DNA from 2 places in the Agrobacterium sp. 6Ca8 genome. Region 2 is predicted to be linked to the other one. Evidence: riboswitches for the same ligand, from Rfam matches in the RefSeq annotation. Region 2 holds a riboswitch; the other holds the start of a gene.
What was found. A riboswitch is a leader RNA that binds a small molecule or an ion and turns the genes downstream of it on or off. The one in region 2 is predicted to bind cobalamin.

Region 1: another riboswitch for cobalamin. It lies ahead of ACZ5A6_RS02905 (CbtB domain-containing protein); the one in region 2 lies ahead of ACZ5A6_RS16665 (ABC transporter substrate-binding protein).

What each region holds. Positions count from the first base shown of each region.
Region 1 covers NZ_AP026433.1:579,003-583,964, forward strand. The annotation lists gene ACZ5A6_RS02885 (helix-turn-helix transcriptional regulator) at 1-349, opposite strand, end outside; gene ACZ5A6_RS02890 (LysE family translocator) at 483-1,112, shown strand; gene ACZ5A6_RS02895 (c-type cytochrome) at 1,228-1,662, shown strand; gene ACZ5A6_RS02900 (c-type cytochrome) at 1,749-2,669, shown strand; cobalamin riboswitch at 2,761-2,985, shown strand; gene ACZ5A6_RS02905 (CbtB domain-containing protein) at 3,152-3,334, shown strand; gene ACZ5A6_RS02910 (CbtA family protein) at 3,345-4,061, shown strand; gene ACZ5A6_RS02915 (hypothetical protein) at 4,066-4,380, shown strand; gene ACZ5A6_RS02920 (type 1 glutamine amidotransferase family protein) at 4,484-4,962, opposite strand, start outside.
Region 2 covers NZ_AP026434.1:524,676-529,637, reverse strand. The annotation lists gene ACZ5A6_RS16675 (ABC transporter ATP-binding protein) at 1-764, opposite strand, end outside; gene ACZ5A6_RS16670 (FecCD family ABC transporter permease) at 761-1,789, opposite strand; gene ACZ5A6_RS16665 (ABC transporter substrate-binding protein) at 1,786-2,817, opposite strand; cobalamin riboswitch at 2,983-3,218, opposite strand; gene ACZ5A6_RS16660 (GNAT family N-acetyltransferase) at 3,258-4,136, opposite strand; gene argE (acetylornithine deacetylase) at 4,348-4,962, shown strand, end outside.

The DNA.
Region 1 (4,962 bases), on a different replicon from region 2:
TTTTCGACAGGGGTTCGGGCAGGGATGCAGCAATCTTGTCGCTGACCTTTTTGGCCGCCTGCCGCAATTCGGTATCGCCAGTGCGCGCGACCATGGCGAGTGCAAGCACGATCGCCTCCGTCTCCTCGATGGAAAACATCAGTGGCGGCAGGTTGAAGCCGGGACGCAGGATGTAACCGACGCCGCGTTCGCCTTCGATCGGCACGCGCATGGTCTGAAGAGCCGAAATATCGCGATAGACCGAGCGCACCGTGACCTCCAGTGCCTCGGCAATGGTCTGCGCGGTGATCGGCCTGCGCGCCACCCGCAGGATCTGGATGATCTCGAACAGTCTCGATGCCTTGCGCATTGCCGTTTTTCCCGGTGGTTTCCCAACGCAACTGACACAACGCTGTCAGTTGGCTTTTCCTATAAGCAGCAAAACACATTGAGAAACATGAGTTTTCCCGAATGTGTCGCAAACTGTTTTGGGAGATACTGACATGAGTTACGCCGAAAATCTCTGGCTTTTCTTTCTGGTCCTGTTCGGCATCATCATCCTGCCGGGCATGGATATGCTGTTCGTGCTGGCAAGTGCGTTGACGGGTGGCAAAAGAACCGGGCTTTCCGCCGCAAGCGGCATGAGCGCCGGCGGCATGGTGCATTCACTTTACGGTGCATTGGGCGTCGGCATGCTTGCCGCCTGGATGCCGTCGCTGTTCCTGCCGCTGCTGGTCGCCGGCGCCGCTTACATGGTCTGGATCGGCGTCGGGCTGATGCGCAGCGCCATCACCGTCAATGGCGATGAGGCGCAGGCGAGCGCCTCTGTCAGAAAGGCGTTCTGGCGGGCCGTGCTCACCTGCCTTTCCAATCCGAAAGCCTATCTCTTCATGATGGCGATCTATCCGCAATTCCTCAAACCCGACTATGGTCCAATCTGGATGCAGGGGCTGGTAATGGGCGCGATGGTGGCCATCACGCAGTTCACGGTCTATGGCGCTCTGGCGCTGACGGCGGATAAAAGCCGGGCATGGCTCGTTTCCTCGCCTGCCGCCACGATTTTCATCGGCCGCGCCGCCGGTTTCATGCTGATTGCCGCAGCCCTGGTTACGCTTTGGGAAGCACTCTCCTAGACTTCTGTTTTCTTGGGGAAATTCACTGCAATGTGACTTCTTTTCGCCATGCGGAAAGGGCATCCTCGCGCCGTTATCGCGCGTTCGGCATCTGCCGGAATCAAGGAGAGAGTGTATGAAACTGAAAACCATCGCGGCGGCCATGCTTTTCGGCTGTCTTTGCGCCGGAGCGGTCTACGCTGCCGGCGAAGTCGAAAAACGTGAAGGCATGATGAAGCAGATCGGCGGCTCCATGGGGGCGCTTGCTGCCATCTCCAAGGGCCAGAAGCCTTATGACGCCGAAGCCGTAAAGGCTGCCGTGACGACCATCAGCACCAACGCCAAGGCTTTCCCCGACCAGTTTCCCCCGGGCAGCGAGACCGGCAGTGCTGCGGCACCCGCGATCTGGGAAAATTTCGATGACTTCAAGTCCAAGGCCGCCAAGCTCGGTGCCGATGCGGACAAGGTCCTCGCCAGCCTTCCCGCCGATCAGGCAGGCGTCACCACCGCCATGCAGACCCTCGGTGCCGATTGTGGTGCGTGCCACCAGACCTACCGTCTGAAGAAGTGATCCTATTAAGAACGCCGCTTCCCGGCGGCGTTTTTTTCAGCGGGAATGATGCCTGATCTCATCAGGTGATAATGGGGAGAGGGGTCATGGCCTCCATTTGGACGAAGCTCGCGGGCGGGATCGCGGTGGCGGCCATTGCCGGTTTCGGCATTTTCGCCTGGGTCACCGCGCCTGTGCGTCAGGCACCCAGCCACTGGGTGAGCCTTGGCGAGCCGGACCTTGCCAATGGCGAAACGCTGTTCTGGGCGGGCGGCTGCGCAAGTTGCCATGCGGCACCAGATGCCAAGGGCGATGCGCTTTTGACGCTTTCGGGCGGGCAAGCGTTGAAAAGCCCCTTCGGCACCTTTCATGTGCCCAATATTTCCTCCGATCCGCAGCATGGCATTGGCGGCTGGACGCTTTCGGAATTCGGCGATGCGATGACGCGCGGCGTCGGCAAGAACGGCGAACATCTCTACCCGTCCTTCCCTTACGCCTCCTATGCCCGCATGACGCAGAAGGACATCAACGACCTCTTCGGTTATCTGCGGGTTCTGCCCGCCAGCCAGAATGACGCGCCGGATCACGAACTGCCGTTCCCCTTCAACATGCGCATGGCATTGGGCGGCTGGAAATTCCTCTATTTCGATACATCCGCGCCACCCCGCGTCGAGCTTGCCGATGCCAATGCCGAATTGCTGCGCGGCCAATATCTGGTGGAAGGCCCGGGCCATTGCGGCGAATGTCACACGCCGCGCAATGCGCTTGGCGGTTTTCTCGATGGCAAATGGCTGGCCGGTGGTCCAAATCCCGAAGGCGAGGGCCGCATTCCCGATATTACCCCCGGCTCGCAGAGCGTCGGAAGCTGGGAGGCGGCCGATATTGCCAACTATCTGGAAACCGGCTTCACCCCGGAATTCGACAGCGTCGGCGGCTCCATGGTCAAGGTGCAGCAGAACATGGCGCATCTGACGGCCGAAGACCGCAATGCGATCGCCGCCTATCTGAAGGCCATCCCGGCACGGTAGCCCTTTGCCGTCATGCCTGACTTGATCCGGCATCCAGCCACGGCGCGCAATTCTCACGCCGGCCTGCCATTGACTCCCACCCACACCCATCGGATAACGATCCTGTGATGGTTCCTTCCGGGCGTTCCGGAAGGTGAAAAGGGAACACGATAGGGAGACATCCTCATTCGTGGCTGCCCCCGCAACTGTGAGCGGAGAGCCTGAAACGAAATGCCACTGGTAAGCATCTCGCCGGATATGGGCGAGGGCAATGCCGGGAAGGTGTTTCAGGTTTTGACCCGTAAGCCAGGAGACCTGCCATCACGGAAATGTCCATGCCGGCGGGGTGTCCGGAAGAGCGGAATTTCAGGGTGGTGGTGCTTGAACGTGCCGCCCTGTGTCAGTCTCGTATCCCCGTGGTGAAGTGTATCGCATGCGGCTGCACGGCGTTTGCCGTTCCGCCGCGTCTAAAGGCGCGGGGTCGCGCCGTAAGAGGGGTCACCATGTCCATCAACCAGAATACGGCAAATGCCGCCGTTCCAGCAAAAACGGGCAGCTTCGCGCAATCGCTGACGGCGATCGTGCTTGGTCTGTTCGTCGTCGGTTTTGTCGGCTTTTCGCATGTGGAAGCCGTTCACAACGCCGCGCATGACACACGTCATGCCAATGCTTTCCCTTGCCATTGAGGTGGGAAGCATGTCGTTCTTTCGCAATATCGTTTTTACCGCCGTCCTCGTCGGCATCGTTGGCGGCTTCGCCGTTTCGGCCATGCAGGCTTTCGGCACCACGCCGCTGATCCTGAAGGCGGAAACCTATGAAAATGCCGGTGGCGAAGCGCCCCACAGCCATGATGCTCCGGCCACGACCGGCGCTGCCGTTCCCGCGCACGAGCATAACGAGGAAGCCTGGTCTCCAGCCGACGGCTTCGAGCGCACCGCCTATACGGTCGCCGCCAACGTGCTGACCGCCATCGGTTATGCGCTGGTGCTGACCGGCCTCATCTCGCTGCGCGGCACCGATGCCGGCTGGCGCGAAGGCCTTTTGTGGGGTGTGGCCGGTTTTGCCGCCGTCATGCTTGCGCCGATGATCGGCCTGCCGCCGGAACTACCGGGCAGCCCGGCGGCCGCGCTTGAGGCGCGTCAAATCTGGTGGCTTTCGACGGTTGCGGCGACCGCAGGCGGCATTGCGCTGATCGCATTCCGCCGCGAACCCTGGGCAATCGTGCTCGCACTGGTGTTGATCGTTGCACCACATGTGGTGGGCGCGCCCCTGCCGCCGGAAGGTGAACATGCGCTGGCACCGCTGCCGCTGGAACGACAGTTCATCGTTGCCGCCACCGTGACCAGCTTTGTCTTCTGGGCCTTGCTCGGAACATTGAGCGCGTTTTTCCTGAAGCGCTTCCAGCAGGCTTGAAACCATGCAGGACGCAGCCGAATGGAGTGAGGAACTCGACGCGCTGCGTTTTGCCGTTCCCGGTCACGGCGCTTTCTGCGCCGTGCATCGCCTTGCCTTCAAGGCAGTCCTCGGCGTCAGCCCGGAACGGGAAGCGGCGCTCGCCTATTTTCATGAGAATGAGGCTGCCTTTACGGCCGCAGCCCTTGCCAAGATCAAGCGCTCGGCTTTGCCGGCCGGTCGCAGTCTGCATCTCAACAGCCGCGATATCCGCCGTGCGATTGCGGGGGAGGGCGGGGATGTCGCGCCCCGTGTCTGCCGGGTGCTTGATCAGGGGTGATTTGTGATGGTCTCGCGGCTTAACTTCCCCACCACCTCATTCCTGTGACAAGCACAGGAATGAGGTGGGAGGATCCGCAAAACTCTCGACACCAAGGTGAGCCTCACCGGTGCTCCGCCGCAAAAATTCCAAGTTCCGCCTCGGCTTCCGGACCAAAGAGGCCGAGGTGTTTCAGAATTTCCACTGCGAAACTGACGGGTGCACTGCCGGCTGCGGTTACGATGCCGCCATCGCTGACCGCCTTCGGCTGGTCGCGATAGAGCGCTTCGCCGCGATAGGACGGATAGGCCTTGTGAGAGGCGAGCGAATTGCCGGTATGGGCGACGTCATCAAGGGCGCCCGTGCCTGCAAGCGCGCTGGCAGCCGCGCAGATGCCGGCAACCAGTCGGCCCTTCTCGCGAAACCGCTGTACCAGCCCGCCAAGATCGACAGCCGTTCCCTTTTCCCAGCTGAGGCCGCCGGGAATGACGAGCGCATCGATGTTAGCAGGATCAAGCGCGTCATAGGATGTGTTGGGCGTAACGTTGAGCCCGCCCATTGAAACCACGGGCCGGCCGTCCGGGGTTGCATAAACGATCTCGA
Region 2 (4,962 bases):
CCGTGGGCCGGCAGAAAACGAATATGTGAAAATCCGCTTTCATCCGTGGTGACGACGGATTGCACCCCGAACACATCGGCGATGGTCGAAGAGGTGAGGACCTCGCGCGGTGGGCCGACAGCGATCATTTCACCGCGATGCATGATGGCGACGCGGTCGCAGAACATGGCGGCGTGATTGAGATCATGCAGCGCCGCCACAACCGTCAGTCCCTGCCTGCGCACCAGATCGAGCAGGCCGATCTGGTGGCCGATATCGAGATGGTTGGTCGGCTCGTCCAGCAGCAGAATATGCGGCTCCTGCGCCAATGCGCGGGCAATGTGCAGGCGCTGGCGTTCGCCGCCGGAAAGGTGATGCCAGTTTCGCTCGGCCTTGTCCGCCATATCGACATTTCCGAGCGCTGCATCGACGATGGCATCGTCCTTTGGCGACCATGCGGAAAGCGGGCCGAGATAGGGCGTGCGCCCCAGTTCCACGGCCTGTCGCGCGCTGATGCGCTCGGTGGTTTCGGCCTGCTGCTCCACAAAGGCCAGCCTGCGGGCAAGTTCGCGCCGCCCGAATGTGGCAAGCCGTTCCTCACCAAGCATGACATGACCCCGACGCGGCATGCGAATGCCGGCCAGCATGGAAAGCAACGTGCTTTTGCCCGAGCCGTTCGGCCCGATGATACCCAGAAACTCGCCCGGGGCGACCTCCAGCGAAACACCGCGCACGATGTCGAGATTGCCGGCATGGAAATGCAGATCGTGGGCGGATAATTTCATGACCGGCCTCTCTTCTGCCCGAGAATAAAGGCGAAGGCGGGCGCGCCGACCAGCGCAGTAATCACGCCGATCGGCAGCACCTGCCCCGGAATGACGGTGCGCGAGAGAATATCTGCGATGATCATGAAAATTGCACCGGTCAGCGCCGTCACCGGCAGCAACATGCCGTGGCGAACGCCAACGAAGATGCGCGCCGCATGCGGGATGACGAGACCGACGAAGCCGATAGAACCGACCAGCGACACCATGACTGCCGTCATGACCGCCGAAACCGAGATCAGCACCGCATATACCCGGCGCACTGGAATACCGAGCGAAGCTGCTGCCTGACCGCCGAAAGCGAAAGCATCAAGCGCGCGTGCGTACCAGAGGCACACCCCAAGACCCGCAATACTGACCGGCAAAGCCAGCCAGACATCCGGCCAGCGCACGCCCGAAAGATTACCCAGCAGCCAGAACATGATGCCGCGCGCCTGTTCGGCATTGGCGGATTTGGTGACGATGAACGACGTCATGGCGTTGAACAGTTGCGAACCGGCGACCCCCGCCAGGATGATGGCGCTGTTGCCGTGCCCTGCCCGCACCGCCAGAAGGCTGACAAGCGAAAAAGCCACAAAAGCTCCGATAAGGGCGCCGGCCGGCATCGTCAGGAACCCCGCCCCGAAGCCCAGAAGCGCCACGGCCACGGCCCCGGTTGAGGCGCCTGCGGAAATACCGAGGATATAGGGATCGGCGAGCGGGTTGCGCAGGAGTGATTGAAGCACCGCACCGGCCAGCGCCAGCGAGGCGCCACAGCACGCGGCAACGACGGCGCGGCTGAGGCGGTAGCTCCAGACGATGCCCTCATCCAGCGGCTCCAGCGGATAACCCGCATGGAAGACACGATTGGCAATGGTTTTTGCCACGACGTCGAACGGAATGGCAGTCTCGCCGATGGCCGCACCGGCCATCAGCGCGACGAGCAGCAGGGCGAGTGCGGCAAAAGCCAGACCCGCCCTGCCAAGATTGACGGAAAGACCGTTCACTTGGCGAGACCGGCTGTGGAAATCGCCTCGGCCAGCGTTTCAATGCCTTCGATCGTGCGGATGGTCGGGTTCATCGCCTGCGCGTCCATTTCGAAGACATGGGCCGCCTTGACGGCGGGCATGATGCTGGCAACCGGATCGGTAGCAAGGAACTTGAGCTTGACGGCGACGTCATCGGCGGGGAAACGCCGGCGGTCCATCTTGCCGGCAACGATCACGGACGGATTGGCCTTGGCGATGGTTTCCCAGCCAACAGTCGGCCATTCCTCATCGCTTTCGATAACGTTCTTCAGTCCGAGCGCGGACATGATGTAACCCGGCGCACCATTGCGGCCCGCCACGTAAGGATCGATATCCAGCTCGGCGCTGGAGAACCAGAATACTGCTGAAATCTTGCCATTCGCCGAAGCGATCTTGGCGCGGGCGGCTTCCTCACGCTTTTTCAGGTCGGCAACGACTTCCTCGCCGCGATCCTGCACGTTGAAAATTTTAGCAAGGTCGCGGACCTCCTGGTAGATCAGGTCCATGGTGAAAACGGACTTGCGCACGCCGTCGCCGCCGCCGGAATTGTCCTTGCCCATGCAATCGGCAGGGGAGGTATAAACGGGAATACCGAGTTCGGCGAATTGCTCCGGTGTTCCGACAACGCCTTCGGGACCGATCTGCCACTGGAACTGCGTCGTCACGAGGTCCGGCCTCTTGCCAACCACCGCCTCGAAGCTCGGATCATTGTCGGCAAGCCGCTCCACCTTGGCATTGGCGTCTTCGTAACCCTTCAGAACCGGGCCGATCCACAGCGCCGTGCCTACCACCTTGTCGGCCACGCCGAGCAGATAGAGAACCTCGGTCGTGCTCTGGCCGACCGATACTGTGCGGGCGGGCGCCTGCTTGAAGGTGATTTCGTGGCCGCAGCTATTGATCGTCAGCGGATAGGTGGTTTCGGCAGCCTGAGCGGCACCGGCGGGCAAGGCCGCTAATGCGACAGCCAGAAGACCGGCGGAAACCGGCAGGCGTTTGAAATGAAACATATGTTCTCCAGTCTAAATAAAGTGGCGTGATCCGCAGGCCGCGCGTCAAAACGCGTAGTGACAGAGCGACAACAAGTGTGGAGATGGAGAACGGGACTCTAAATACGTTTCCGCGGACGGAAAGGTCATAATCAGCTCCTCTTCCGGGCATCCCCGCCCGTAACGATGGTCAATATTATGACGGCAGGTCTCCTGGCTCGCGAATATGCGCCGTTCATCTGCCTTCCCGCACCTTGAAGGGTGCAGTGGCATGACGCTTTTCAGGCGTCACGAGGATGAGCGGCAATCCGCTTACAGTTGCGGGGGCAGCCACGGCATTGGGCGATAGAAATCACCCGCACCATGTTCCCTATTAATCCCTTTGCCCTTCGGCTTCAGGAACCGTCACTTTCTGACATAAGGGGCAAGCGCCGGGGCGTCAATTGCGATAGTGCTGCAGCTCAGCACAAAGACGGACCCGCCAACGCGAAAATTTTTGTAGCGCCGGAAGGCGCCGGTTGCGGCGCGTCTTTGGACATGGTGGTAAGGCTTTCAATCACCACCAGCCCGGATTGCGCAATAAAATCAATAAAGAGATTGTTGTCGCTGATGGTGTCGAGCCGCACCAGCTCATCGTCAAGATCGGTAAAATGCCGCCTCACAAGCGCAATCGCATCCATGTCCGCACCCGCAACGACCGGACCGATAATGTGGCCCCGCCCCGCCGCACGGCGCAGCGCAAAAGCGGTAAGACGGTCCGCCTCAAACACACCGTAACCCGCATTCTGCGTCAAAAGTCGCTGTAAAACGTTCCGGCGCGAAACGCCAAAAGCCGACCGGTCTAGTTCCACAACATCAGTCAGATGACCTGCGGATAACGGCTCTATTCGTTGTTTTCTGCCGGGCGGCGGTATCTCGAAAAGGCAATTCGCCCTTCCCCGGAACAGATATACTTTTTCCGCATCGCCGGCAAAACCCAACCTTGAAAACAACCGCCGCGACGCTCCCGTCGCGTTCAACCGCAGGGAGACCGTGGGGAATTTCGCGACAAGTTTCTGCACCAGCCATGGTGCTACGCCCTGCCCCTGCAAACGGGGCGAAACAATGACCATGCCGAGCGTCGCAAACCCCTGATCATAGGGAAAGAGCATCGCGGTTGCGACAACACGGTCGATCTCATCGAGCGCAGCGAGACCCACGCCGCATTGCCGCAGAAAACACCATTCATTCGCGTGATATCGCCATCCGACGGCCATGGAGAGTGCATGCAGATGATCGGCATCCACGTCCGCGATATCCACGGTCCGCAGCTCGAAACTATCGACTTTGAGCAGGTCCATAACCAACGGCCCTCATCCCCTACGGCTCAGAACCTTCATCCGGTCCCGGCCTAGCCCACGACATCCGACGGTAGCCGGTTACGCCAGCACGAATTTTCTGAAAGCACTGGAAGGTCACAACAATCTACCGAAATCATTCGCATTTCAGCAGATAAACGTCGCAGTCCATTCTAAGCTTTCGGGATGACAATCCGGTCAGCGGAGACGACCATTGAACGCAATCGAAATCCTTGAGCGTCTCGTCGGTTTCCCGTCGGTCGTTGGAACCGCCAATGGCGATATTGCCGGCTGGATCGCCGATTATCTTGAAAGCCACGGCGCGAAAGTATCGCTGCTTGCGGGACCGGAGGGCGACCGCGCCAATCTCTTCGCCACCTTCGGCCCGGCCGATCGCGCCGGCTATGTTTTGTCCGGCCATATGGATGTCGTACCCGCCAGCGAGCCGGAATGGTCTTCCGATCCCTTTACACTGCGGGCGGAAAATGATCGTCTCTACGGGCGCGGAACCACCGACATGAAGGGTTTTCTGGCCACGGTTCTCGCCGCGGCGCCTGCATTTTCGCGCATGGCGCTGAAACGTCCCGTGCATATCGCCTTTTCCTACGACGAGGAGGCGGGTTGCCGTGGCGTTCCGCATCTTCTCGCCAGATTGCCTGAACTGTGCGCCCAGCCGGCGGGCGCAATTATCGGCGAACCGAGCAATATGCGGGCGGTTCGTGCACACAAGGGCAAAGCAGCAGCTCGCATTACCATCCGTGGCCGTTCCGGCCATTCGTCCCGCCCTGATCAGGGGGTGAATGCCATTCACCTGATGACCGGCATCATG